Regions from separate parts of the Pseudomonas sp. IT-P12 genome, predicted to be linked through region 2. Evidence: riboswitches for the same ligand, from Rfam matches in the RefSeq annotation. Region 2 holds a riboswitch; each other region holds the start of a gene.

Region 1 (3,751 bases), on a different contig from region 2:
CCATGGCTTCCTCCTTGTCATTGAGGAAACCGGTGAGCACATCAATCGGTGCGCCGTTCGGTTTGCCGGCGCTGAAGGGCACGAATATCACCTTGTAGCCACTGTGCGGCTTGCGGTTCCACGAGCCGTGCTGACCAATGAACGCGCCTTCCTTGAACTGCGCCGGCAGCGTGTTGCCTTCGGCAAACGTCAGGCCCAGCGAAGCAGTATGTGGGCCGACCGCGTAGTCCGGTGCGATGGCCTTGGCGACCAGGTCCGGGTTTTGCGGCTGGACACGCACGTCGACGTGCTGACCGTAATAACTGAACGGCCAGCCATAGAAGGCACCGTCCTTGACGGAGGTGATGTAGTCCGGGACCAGGTCGCTGCCAATTTCATCGCGCTCGTTGACCGCTGTCCACAGGGCGCCGCTCTGTGGTTCCCAGGCCATGCCATTGGGGTTGCGCAGGCCCGAGGCGAAGATCCGGTGATTGCCGGTGGCGCGGTCCACTTCCCAGATCGCGGCGCGGCCTTCTTCCTTGTCCATGCCGTTTTCGGCGACGTTGCTGTTGGAGCCTACGGTGACGTACAGCTTGCTGCCGTCCTTGCTGGCGATGACGTTTTTGGTCCAGTGGTGATTCAGCGTGCCGCCGGGCAGGTCCGCCACTTTGATCGGCTGCGACTTGATCGCCGTGTCGCCCTCTTCATAGTGGAAACGCAACAGGCGGTCGGTGTCGGCGACGTACAGGTCAGTGCCGACCAGGGTCATGCCGAAGGGTGAATTGAGGTTTTCCAGGAACACCGTGCGGGTTTCGGCGATGCCGTCGTGGTCCTTGTCCCGCAACAGGGTGATCCGGTTCGGGCTGGGAACGCCGGCGCCGGCGCGGCTCATGACTTTCTCGGTGATCCAGCCTTTGATGCCTTTGCCGTCATCGGGTTTGGGCGGTGCGTTGGTTTCGGCGACCAGCACGTCGCCGTTGGGCAGCACGTACAACCAGCGCGGATGATCGAGGCCTTCAGCAAACGCGGCCACCTGAGTGCCTGTCGCCGCCGTGGGTTTTGTGCCGTTCGGCCAGCCGATGGCCGGGGCGATGTTCATCGTCGGGATCAGGGTCTTGTTCGGCTCCGGCAACTGGGGTGACGGGCCGGTGCCGTCGGAGACTTGCAGGCTGGAGGTTTCACCGCAGGCGGTGAGCCCTCCGGCGAGTGCGATGACGAAAACGAGCTGAGGCTTGCGCATACTGATCTTCCCTTTGGATGCAGTGATCTGATCAGTAGAGAAGCGCAAGCCCGTGATGGTTCAACCGTTCAGCCGCGGGCCTCCTTGAGCAGCACGGCGATGCCGGGATGGTAGTTGCCCGCTTCGTTGTGCAACTTGCGGTAGGCATAGGGGAAATACCAGGCCACGGCGCAGGTGTTTTCCTTCTGCAGGTCGTCGACCATGTCCTGAAGCTCTTCCGGCGTGGCACCGTGCTGGGCCTTTTGTGGCGCCACGAACAGGCAGCCCAGTTTCAGGTCGCTGCTGTAGCTGATGCGCTTGGCGTCGCTGGTGATTTCTGCCAGCGCCTGTGTCAGGTTCAGTCCGTTGACCCGTGGCCAGCGCTGGGTCGCTTGAAGATAGGCGCGCGCCTCGCTCGAGGCGATGAGCAGGTCGGCGCGGGCGTTGCGTTCGCCGTCTTCGATCTGTTTGCGGGTCTGGGTGTTTTGCAGGGTGACCATTTCGGCCATCCAGGCAGCGGCCGAGAGCACGCCAAGGTTGGCTTTTTCGTCGTACCAGTAAGGCGTGTCGTTATCGCCGCGCACGGCGTTGTAGCGGTCAATACAGTCAAACCAGCGTTCCAGCAGCGGGCGCAGGAATTCCAGTCGCGGATTGCTGATGATCATGCCTTGCATGGGGCTCACCCTTGTTCTTGTGATGTGGGGTTGTGGCTCTTTGATATCACTGCTGGAAGTGTGGCACAAGATTGGCGTCACTTTATTGATCAGCGGCAGTTATTCGCCCATCGGCGTCCCGGCTTTAATTGACGCTCCATTCCCAACCCTCTAACCTTCGCGGCTTGTTTCAGGTGCTCTATGACCCTGGTTGATAGAGTGAAACAGGGAAGCCGGTGAGTGCGTGCGTTCAACTGATGAGCGACCACGATCCCGGCGCTGCCCCCGCAACGGTAAATGAGTGAACGCTGCGCTTTGAGCCACTGTGTCGATCGCGACATGGGAAGGCGCGCAGTCAGGTGTCATGCCGCTCATGAGCCCGGAGACCGGCCTGATTCAATCCAGCGGCATCACGGTGGGCGATGCCAGGCTTCTTGCCGTCTGTTTTTGCGCCTGCCCGCCGTTATCCAGCCTCAACGGAGAGCTCCCATGACTGATACTCCTGATCGTGACGAACGCCACCTGGCGCGCATGCTGCGTAAAAAAGCCGTGATCGACGAACGCATCGCCAACTCGCCGAACGAATGCGGCCTGCTGTTGGTGCTGACCGGCAACGGCAAAGGCAAAAGCAGCTCGGCGTTCGGCATGCTCGCCCGTTCCATGGGGCACGGCATGCAGTGCGGCGTGGTGCAATTCATCAAGGGCCGCAACAGCACGGGCGAAGAATTGTTTTTCCGTCGTTTCCCGGAGCAGGTGCGTTTCCATGTGATGGGCGAAGGCTTTACCTGGGAAACCCAGGATCGCCAGCGCGACATCGCCGCGGCCGAAGCCGCGTGGGCGGTGTCCCGCGAACTGCTGCGCGATCCGGCGATTGGCCTGGTGGTGCTGGACGAACTGAACATCGCCCTCAAGCATGGCTACCTTGACCTCGACCAGGTGCTCAGCGACCTGCAGGCGCGTCCGCCGATGCAGCATGTGGTGGTGACCGGCCGCGGCGCCAAGCCGGAGATGATCGAGCTGGCTGACACCGTCACGGAAATGGGCATGATCAAGCACGCCTTCCAGGCCGGGATCAAAGCGCAAAAGGGCGTCGAATTGTGAGTGAGCCACGTCATTGCCCGGCGGTATTGATTGCCGCGCCGGCCTCCGGCCAGGGCAAGACCACCGTCACCGCCGCACTGGCCCGTCTGCACCGCAATCAGGGGCGCAAGGTGCGTGTGTTCAAGTGCGGTCCGGACTTTCTCGACCCGATGATCCTCGAGCGCGCCAGTGGCGCGCCGGTGTATCAACTGGACATGTGGATGGTCGGCGAGCAGGAAAGTCGTCGCCTGTTGTGGGAAGCGGCCGCCGAAGCGGACCTGATTCTCATCGAAGGTGTCATGGGCCTGTTCGACGGCACGCCGTCCAGCGCCGACCTGGCGCGGCATTTCGGTGTGCCGGTGCTCGGGGTGATCGACGGCACGGCGATGGCGCAGACCTTCGGCGCCCTGGCGTTGGGCCTGGCGAAGTATCAGGCGGACCTGCCGTTCGCCGGCGTATTGGCCAACCGGGTCGGCACCTTGCGCCATGCGCAATTGCTGGAAGGCAGCCTGACCGAAGGTTTGCGCTGGTACGGCGCTTTGTCCCGGGAAACCGGGATCGAGCTGCCGAGCCGCCACCTCGGCCTGGTCCAGGCCAGCGAGCTGAACGACCTCGACCTGCGCCTCGATGCCGCCGCCGAGGCGTTGGCCAGCAGTTGCGAGGTCGCGCTGCCGCCCGCCGTGGCATTCGCTGCGCCCGAGGTATTCGTCGCCGAGCCGTTGCTGGCCGGTGTGCGCATTGCCGTGGCGCGCGACGAAGCGTTCGCGTTCACGTACGGCGCCAGCCTGGATCTGTTGCGGGCCATGGGAGCCCAATTGTC
Region 2 (3,751 bases):
CGCCGGCCGGCATCGCGGTCTTGTCGGCATAGCGGGTCAGAATCACGCTCTGTGACACGTCGGGCAAGGTCAGTTCTGCACCCAGCAACGCGGCGCAGGCAGCCGTCGCCGTGACGCCGGGGACGATTTCGAACGGGATATCCAGCTCACGCAGATAGCGAATCTGCTCGCCGATGGCGCCATACAGCCCGGGATCGCCGGAGTGCACTCGCGCCACATCCTGGCCGTTGGCATGGGCCGTCTTGATCAGCTCGATGATCTGTTCCAGGTGCAGTTCTGCGCTATTGACCACCTGTGCGGCGCTGTGACCTTGCAGCACGGCGGCGGGCACCAGTGAGCCGGCGTAGATGATTACAGGGCAACTGCGGATCAGGCGTTGGCCTTTGACGGTGATCAGTTCCGGGTCGCCGGGACCTGCGCCAATGAAATAGACGGTCATCGTCGTTTCCTGTCAAAAAAGGGCTGGGCCAACCTTCAGATGAAGATCGCTCATGATCAAGGGTGGGATTATCGGGGATTCTACGTCGAACGGGCCAGCGCCAAGGTCGCCTGGGCATATTTCTGGCGGCTGATCAGCAAGGTGGCAGGCGCCGCGGCGAGTTGTTCGGCGAGGGCGAGGGCGGCACTTTCCGCCACGCCGTAGCAACCGGTGCGTTCGAAGGCGATCTGGGAACGGTGGCTGAGGCGCGATTGATAAGCGGCCAGTTGTTCACTGCTGAAAAACGTCAGCGGCAGTGCCAGTTGCGCGGCCAGTTCGAGCAGGCCCGGCTCTTCGCGCTTCAGGTCGATGCTGGCCAGGGCGTTGATCTGGTGCAATTCGACTTGATGGGCTTGTAATGCCTGATCGAGCAAGGCTCGCAGCGTGCTGAGGGGACAGCCGCGCTGACAGCCCAGGCCGACCACCAGGGTCGGCGCTGTGCTATCCACGGTCATGCGTGGTATTGACCATCATGCTTGCGACGGAACAACCAGGCGCTGATCAGTCCCAGGGCCAGCCAGAACGCGACGTTGGTCAACTGCGAAGCGATCTTGAACTGCGCTTCCAGGGCCTCGGGGGCGAGCATGGAATGCACTTCCGGTTGCGGGGCGCCGATCACGTGAGGCACGGCGATAATCGCCACGCCCAGCAGCTTCATCAGCCAGTGACGGCTGAAGACGATCAGGGCAATGCCGACGGCGGTGGAAGCTGCAGTGCCGATCCACCAGAGTTGCCGCTGTGCCAGGTCCGCTGCAGCGGTGCCTGGCAATTCCGGCGGCAGACCGAGGGTCGGTGCCAGCACGAAGGTGGCGTAACCGGCCAGGCCCCAGAGCAGGCCCTGGGAGGTTTTGGTCGGGGCGCGCAAGGTGTAGAGGCCGGCGAGCATCAGGGCGAAACCGACAGCCACCACCAGATTGCCACCGGTGGTCGACACCACGCGCTGCCAGCCGTCTTCCGGCTCCCAGGCTTCGGCATCGTGGGCGTGCGCGGCGGTGCCGGCGGCATGTTCATGCACTTCAACAGCGGCCGGTTCGGCCTTTTCGTAGGTTTCCGCCTGCAGAATCAGCGGCGAAACCCAGAAGCTTTGCAGCAGGGTGAGCAGCAGGGCGGCCAGCAGCCCGGAGAAACCTGCGGTTTGCGCGATACGCTTGATCATGTCGGCAGGTCTCAATGGCACGGGAAGGCGGCGCTGTGGCGGGTATCGTGGGCGGCGTTGTGCACCGCTTCGATGTGCGAGAAACCGGCGAAGTAAACCAGGCAGGCACCCAGGATCGAGGCGCAGACAGCGGCGGTCAGGCGTTGGCTCAGGGTGGTCGTGGTGGTGCTGGTGGAGCTCTGGTGGGTGCTGCTGATGATCGACATGGCGCTTCCCTCTGTTCTGTCAACGGGTGAAGGCAGCGCATGCAAGCCTCCTGCGCATCGGGCACGCAGAAGTCCAAACAGCGCCCGCCCACCGCGGGTTTGTTATTTCAGTGAACGTATCGTCACTTTGTGTTGCGGGCCGGTCTCCGGGCTCGCGAGGGGCTTGGGCGTACGCCGAAACCTGCAAGAATCGCCTTCCCATGCCGAATGGCCGGCACAGTGGCTATGATTCTTCGCTCGCTTACCGTTGCGGGGGCAGCACCGGACTGACATGGCCTTGAGTAAAGCACATGATTCACCGGTTTCCCGTTTCACCCTGTGAAGGGCACCCGTAACAAGGTGTGTAGGAGAGCATGGGCGGGGGCAGGGCGTCAATTGGCAGCGGTTCTCAACTCGGAATCGAGCGCGGCTATCGCAAGCCAGCCCGCTCCCGCCCATAGGCGACATTTGCAAACCCGCTGTGGGAGCGGGCCTGCTCGCGATGGGGCGGGTCCCGTCGCTACAACTCATTGACCCGCCCCAGTACGATGCGTAGCCTTGTCCGTTCGAGGTTCTTCGCCATTGTCGAAGCTAAGAAGGGAACGCGGTCGATGCCGCGGCTGCCCCCGCAACTGTGAACGGTGATGTTCGCTGCCACGCCACTGCAAGCCCGCTGCACCGGGTTCGCGGGAAGGCGCAGCGGATGCCGGGCCAACCGCCCGGCACACTGTCAGCCAGGAGACCTGCCTCGAACCAGATTCTCACTACAACCGGGCGGGGTGATCCGGTGGCGAAACTCTTGCGCGCGCCTTCGTCGCAGCGCTTGTCGTCCCGTATGCCCGCCACCTTGCCAAAGGGCATCCGATGAAAACACTGGCCAAACTTCCCGTCACCATCGTTACCGGCTTTCTTGGCTCGGGCAAAACCACCTTGCTGCGCCACATGCTCGACAACGCCCAGGGCCGCCGCATCGCCGTGATCGTCAACGAGTTCGGCGAACTGGGCATCGATGGCGAAATTCTCAAGCAGTGCTCCATCGGTTGCACCGAGGAAGAGGCCGTCGGTCGCGTGTTCGAACTGGCCAACGGCTGCCTGTGCTGCACCGTCCAGGAAGAGTTCTTCCCGGTCATGCGCGAACTGGTTGCGCGCCGGGGCGACCTCGACCACATCCTCATCGAAACCTCCGGCCTGGCGCTGCCAAAACCCCTGGTGCAAGCGTTCCAGTGGCCGGAAATCCGCAGTGCCTGCACGGTTGACGCGGTGATTACCGTCGTCGACAGCCCGGCCGTTGCCGCCGGCACCTTTGCCGCGTTCCCGGACCAGGTCGATGCCCAGCGCAAACTCGACCCGAACCTGGACCACGAATCGCCCCTGCACGAACTGTTCGCCGACCAATTGGCCAGCGCTGACCTGGTGATCCTCAACAAGGCCGACCTGATCAGCCCTGAAGACCTGGCCCGCGTGCGCCTGGAAGTGGCCGAAGAACTGCCGCCAGCGGTCAAGGTCATCGAAGCGAGCAGCGGTCGCCTGCCCCTCGACGTCCTGATCGGCCTCGGTGCCGGTTCCGAGGAACACATCGACAGCCGTCACAGCCACCACGATCACCACCATGAAGGTGAGGACGATCACGACCACGATGCGTTCGACTCCATCTCCATCGAACTGCCGCCCGCCGACGAGAGCCTGCTGCTGGACGCACTGACCCAGTTGGTGGTCAAGCACGACATCCTGCGGGTCAAGGGTTTCGCGGCGATCCCGAACAAACCGATGCGCCTGCTGATCCAGGGCGTCGGGACGCGATTCGACAAACACTTCGACCGCCAGTGGGGCGCCGATGAAGCGCGCACCACGCGCCTGGTGCTGATCGGCCAGGCGCTGGACGCCGTGCAACTCGAAGCCCAACTGCGCGCCGCGCTCAGCGCCTGACCCATG
Region 3 (3,751 bases), 470 kb from region 2:
AATCAGGGATGCGCGGGAGACGCCCTCGCTTCTGTTTGTATCGCGCGAAGATGCGATCGTGCTGGGCTTTGAAATCGGCCGGATGATCGTCAGCCAACGTCGCGATTCAGCGGCTACCGGTCTGACGGCCCGGATGTGCGAGTTCTTCAAGTCGACTCGCCTGCCGTTTTCCTCACTGCGCGCCTGATCGTGCCGGCCCTGCTCGCCAGCATTGGCGAACAGGGCCGGACAGACTCACCTGGCCGATGTAGAACACACCGGAAATCACGGTGTAGATGCGATCTTCCGGATGCGTGTGCGGCATGAGCTTCAAGCCGTCAGGCACTTTGCCCCTGACCACGTAAGGCCCCGGCTGACTCGGGTTGCCAACGATCACGGCCAGTTTCAGGGACGCGGATAAATCACGTCCCGGGCACTTCAGTTCTTACATCGATCAACAAACTATCGCGGGTTGTTGCGCAGGATGGCAAAGTTGAGTGCGGCAGCGACGCACAGCCACACCAGATAAGGGAACAGGATCAGCCCGGTGATCACGTCCAGGCGCAGAGCCAGCACTACCATGGCCGCGACCACCAGCCACAGCAGCACCAGAATCACCATCCCCGCGAACACGCGTTGCGCACCGAAGAAGACCGGCGTCCACAGGGTGTTGAGCGCAATCTGCGCCGCCCACAATGCCAGCACTTCCTGACTGCCGGGGATCAGGGTCAGTCGGTAGCCCGCCCAGGCAAGCAGCAGGTAGATGATCGTCCAGGCGACCGGAAACAACCAGTCGGGCGGTGTGAAGCTCGGTTTGACCAGCGATCGGTACCATTCACCCGGCTTGAAGAACATGCCGGTGCTGGCGGCCGCCGCGCTGGCCAGGAGAAAGATGAAAAAGGTGTAGGTCATGGTCGCTTCCTGTCTGGGGTTATTTGAAACTTGGACGCGTGGCGACCCGCAAAAAGTTCACCAGCGTCCGGCGTAAAATCCACGCTCCCCCTCGGCCGCCTGATCGACTACCATACGCCGCCGGTTCCCGAACGGGACTAACAGGGAATTCGAAACGCCGTATATGGCGTCAATCGAAACTGCCCCCGCAACTGTAGGTGCTGAGCCTGCTCCTCGATGGCCACTGGATCAGATCCGGGAAGGCCGGAGCACGGCGACGACGCATCAGTCAGGAGACCTGCCGGCCAGCTGAATCACTAACCGGCGGGGTGTCCGGGGAGGACATCCTTTGCCGACCGGCCTTGCCCTGCTTATACCGCAGCGTTCGATGGTGTGTTTCCAGACCCGTACCGCGCCCGTTTCAAGTACGGTCCACATGGAGATTGCATCATGCTGTTGCCCCGCCTTGCCGCGCTGTTCACCAGTCTGGGCCTGTGTGCCCTGGCGCACGCTGCCCCGACCCAGTACCCGCTGACCGTCGATAACTGCGGCAGCCCCCTCACCTTCCCGCAGGCGCCCACCCGCACCGTGACCATCGGCCAGGCCGGCACCGAAATGCTCTACGGCTTGGGCCTGGGCGACAAGGTGGTTGCGACTTCGCTGTGGTTCAACGATGTGTTGCCGGCATACAAGACGCAAAACGACAAAATCGAACGCCTGGCGAACAACGAGCCGAGTTTTGAAGCGGTGATCGGCAAGCGTCCGGAGCTGGTGACCGTGGAATTCGAGTGGATGGTCGGGCCGCAAGGCGCGGTGGGCACCCGCGAGCAGTTTCACGAGTTGAAGATTCCGACCTACCTGCTGCCGTCCGACTGTGAAGGCAAGGACAACCTGGTGGGCGCTGACGGCACGCGACTGGAGCCGTTCCGCATCGACACGATCTACAAGAGCATCGAGCAACTGGCGCAGATTTTCGACGTGCAGGCGCGCGGCGAACAGTGGGTCGCGCAGCTCAAGGGCAAACTGGCCGCCTCCGTGGTCAAGGTCCAGGAAAAAGGCGTGAAGCAGGCCAGTGCGCTGGTGTGGTTCTCCAGCACCGACCTGCACGTCGATCCGTTCGTGGCCGGGCACAAGGGCATTCCGGATTTCATGCTTGGCACCTTGGGTATCCGCAACGTGGTGGAGTCCGATGAGGAATGGCCGACCGTGGGCTGGGAAACCATTGCCAAGGCCAACCCGACCTTCCTGGTGATTGCACGCATGGACCGTCGCCGTTTCCCGGCCGATGACCATGAGAAGAAACTGGCGTTCCTGCGCAACGACCCGGTCACCCGCAACATGGACGCAGTGAAGCACAACCGCATCATCATTCTCGACGCCATGGCCCTGCAGGCCAGCGCGCGGATGTTCGATGGCCTCGAACAACTGGCCAGCGCCATCGACGGCTACGACCTGCCGAAATGACCGCCCGCCTGATTCGCACCCTGCTGGCGTTGCTGCTGCTGTTGATGGCGGTGCTCGCCGGGGTGGCCATCGGTGAAACACGCATCGATCCGGGCGTGGTGTTCCAGGTGCTGGCTAACAAAGTGTGGGGCGCGGGTTACACGCTCAACCCTATCGATGAAGGCATCGTCTGGAACTACCGCCTGACCCGCGCCCTGGTGGCCGCCGCCTGCGGAGCCGGGCTGGCGACCTGCGGGGTGATCCTGCAGTCGTTGCTGCGCAACCCCTTGGCCGACCCGTATTTGCTGGGGATCAGTGCCGGCGCCTCCACCGGCGCGGTGCTGGTGGCATTGCTCGGTGTCGGGGCCGGGTTGCTGACACTGTCGGCCGGGGCATTTGTCGGGGCCATGGCCGCGTTTGCGCTGGTGGTGGTGTTGGCGCGGGTCAGCGGGTCTGCCAACGGCACCGGTCAGATCATTCTGGCGGGCATCGCCGGCTCGCAATTGTTCAATGCCCTGACGGCGTTTCTCATCACCAAGTCGGCCAGTTCCGAACAGGCGCGGGGCATTCTGTTCTGGTTGCTGGGCAACCTCAGTGGCGTGCGCTGGCCGTCGGTGTGGCTGGCGGTGCCGGTGGCCGTCGCTGGGCTGGTCGTGTGTCTGTGGCATCGGCGGGCGTTGGATGCGTTTACCTTTGGCGCCGACTCGGCAGCGTCGCTGGGGATTGCGGTGCGCCGGGTGCAGTTGGTGTTGATCGGCTGTGCTGCACTGGTGACGGCGGTGATGGTGTCGATCGTCGGCTCCATCGGGTTTGTCGGGCTGGTGATTCCCCATGCCGCACGCCTGATGCTCGGCACCGGGCATTCGCGGTTGTTGCCGGCCAGTGCCCTGGGCGGTGCGCTGTTTCTGATTGCGGCGGACGTGTTGTCACGGACCTTGATCAAGGGCCAGGTGATTCCGGTGGGGGTGATCACTGCTTTGGTGGGCGCGCCGGTGTTTGCGCTGATCCTGATTGGGCGGAGGAATGCCCGATGAGCGTTTTGAGTTGTTCCGGCCTGGGCTTCCGAGTGCGCGAAGCCGAATTGCTCATCGATATTCACCTGGACGTCCAAGCGGGCGAAACCCTCGGCATCGTCGGGCCGAACGGCTCGGGCAAGTCGACCCTGCTCAAGCTGCTTGCCGGCTTGCGCACGCCGGCTACCGGCGAGGTCCGCCTGAGCGGCAGGCGCCTGGCGGAACTGTCGCGCCGCAGCATCGCGCAGCAACTGGCGGTGGTGGAACAACAGGCCGACACGGACGAAGCCATTCGGGTGTTCGATGCCGTGGCGCTGGGCCGTACGCCCTGGCTGTCAGCCTTGAGCCCGTGGTCGGACGACGATGACGCCATCGTGCGCCAGGCTTTGCAGGACGTCGATGCCACGCACCTGCGCCAACGCACC

Evidence for each region. Region 2 has a riboswitch for cobalamin ahead of cobW (cobalamin biosynthesis protein CobW). Riboswitches for the same ligand answer to the same signal wherever they lie in the genome.
Region 1: it holds a riboswitch for cobalamin, as region 2 does, so the genes downstream of both, cobO (cob(I)yrinic acid a,c-diamide adenosyltransferase) here and cobW (cobalamin biosynthesis protein CobW) in region 2, are expected to answer to the same signal.
Region 3: it holds a riboswitch for cobalamin, as region 2 does, so the genes downstream of both, ACM6IM_RS04645 (ABC transporter substrate-binding protein) here and cobW (cobalamin biosynthesis protein CobW) in region 2, are expected to answer to the same signal.

The regions. Positions count from the first base shown of each region.
Region 1 is NZ_CATKPY010000021.1:799,402-803,152, reverse strand. It holds gene ACM6IM_RS12675 (PQQ-dependent sugar dehydrogenase) at 1-1,219, opposite strand, end outside; gene ACM6IM_RS12670 (hypothetical protein) at 1,288-1,872, opposite strand; cobalamin riboswitch at 2,027-2,261, shown strand; gene cobO (cob(I)yrinic acid a,c-diamide adenosyltransferase) at 2,341-2,952, shown strand; gene ACM6IM_RS12660 (cobyrinate a,c-diamide synthase) at 2,949-3,751, shown strand, end outside.
Region 2 is NZ_CATKPY010000011.1:773,224-776,974, reverse strand. It holds gene cobM (precorrin-4 C(11)-methyltransferase) at 1-439, opposite strand, end outside; gene ACM6IM_RS06610 (cobalamin biosynthesis protein) at 520-933, opposite strand; gene ACM6IM_RS06605 (CbtA family protein) at 930-1,634, opposite strand; gene ACM6IM_RS06600 (CbtB domain-containing protein) at 1,646-1,840, opposite strand; cobalamin riboswitch at 1,960-2,188, opposite strand; cobalamin riboswitch at 2,372-2,585, shown strand; gene cobW (cobalamin biosynthesis protein CobW) at 2,684-3,745, shown strand; gene cobN (cobaltochelatase subunit CobN) at 3,749-3,751, shown strand, end outside.
Region 3 is NZ_CATKPY010000011.1:300,025-303,775, reverse strand. It holds gene ACM6IM_RS04660 (hypothetical protein) at 1-187, shown strand, start outside; gene ACM6IM_RS04655 (cupin domain-containing protein) at 173-376, opposite strand; gene tspO (tryptophan-rich sensory protein TspO) at 442-891, opposite strand; cobalamin riboswitch at 996-1,191, shown strand; gene ACM6IM_RS04645 (ABC transporter substrate-binding protein) at 1,321-2,334, shown strand; gene ACM6IM_RS04640 (FecCD family ABC transporter permease) at 2,343-3,347, shown strand; gene ACM6IM_RS04635 (ABC transporter ATP-binding protein) at 3,344-3,751, shown strand, end outside.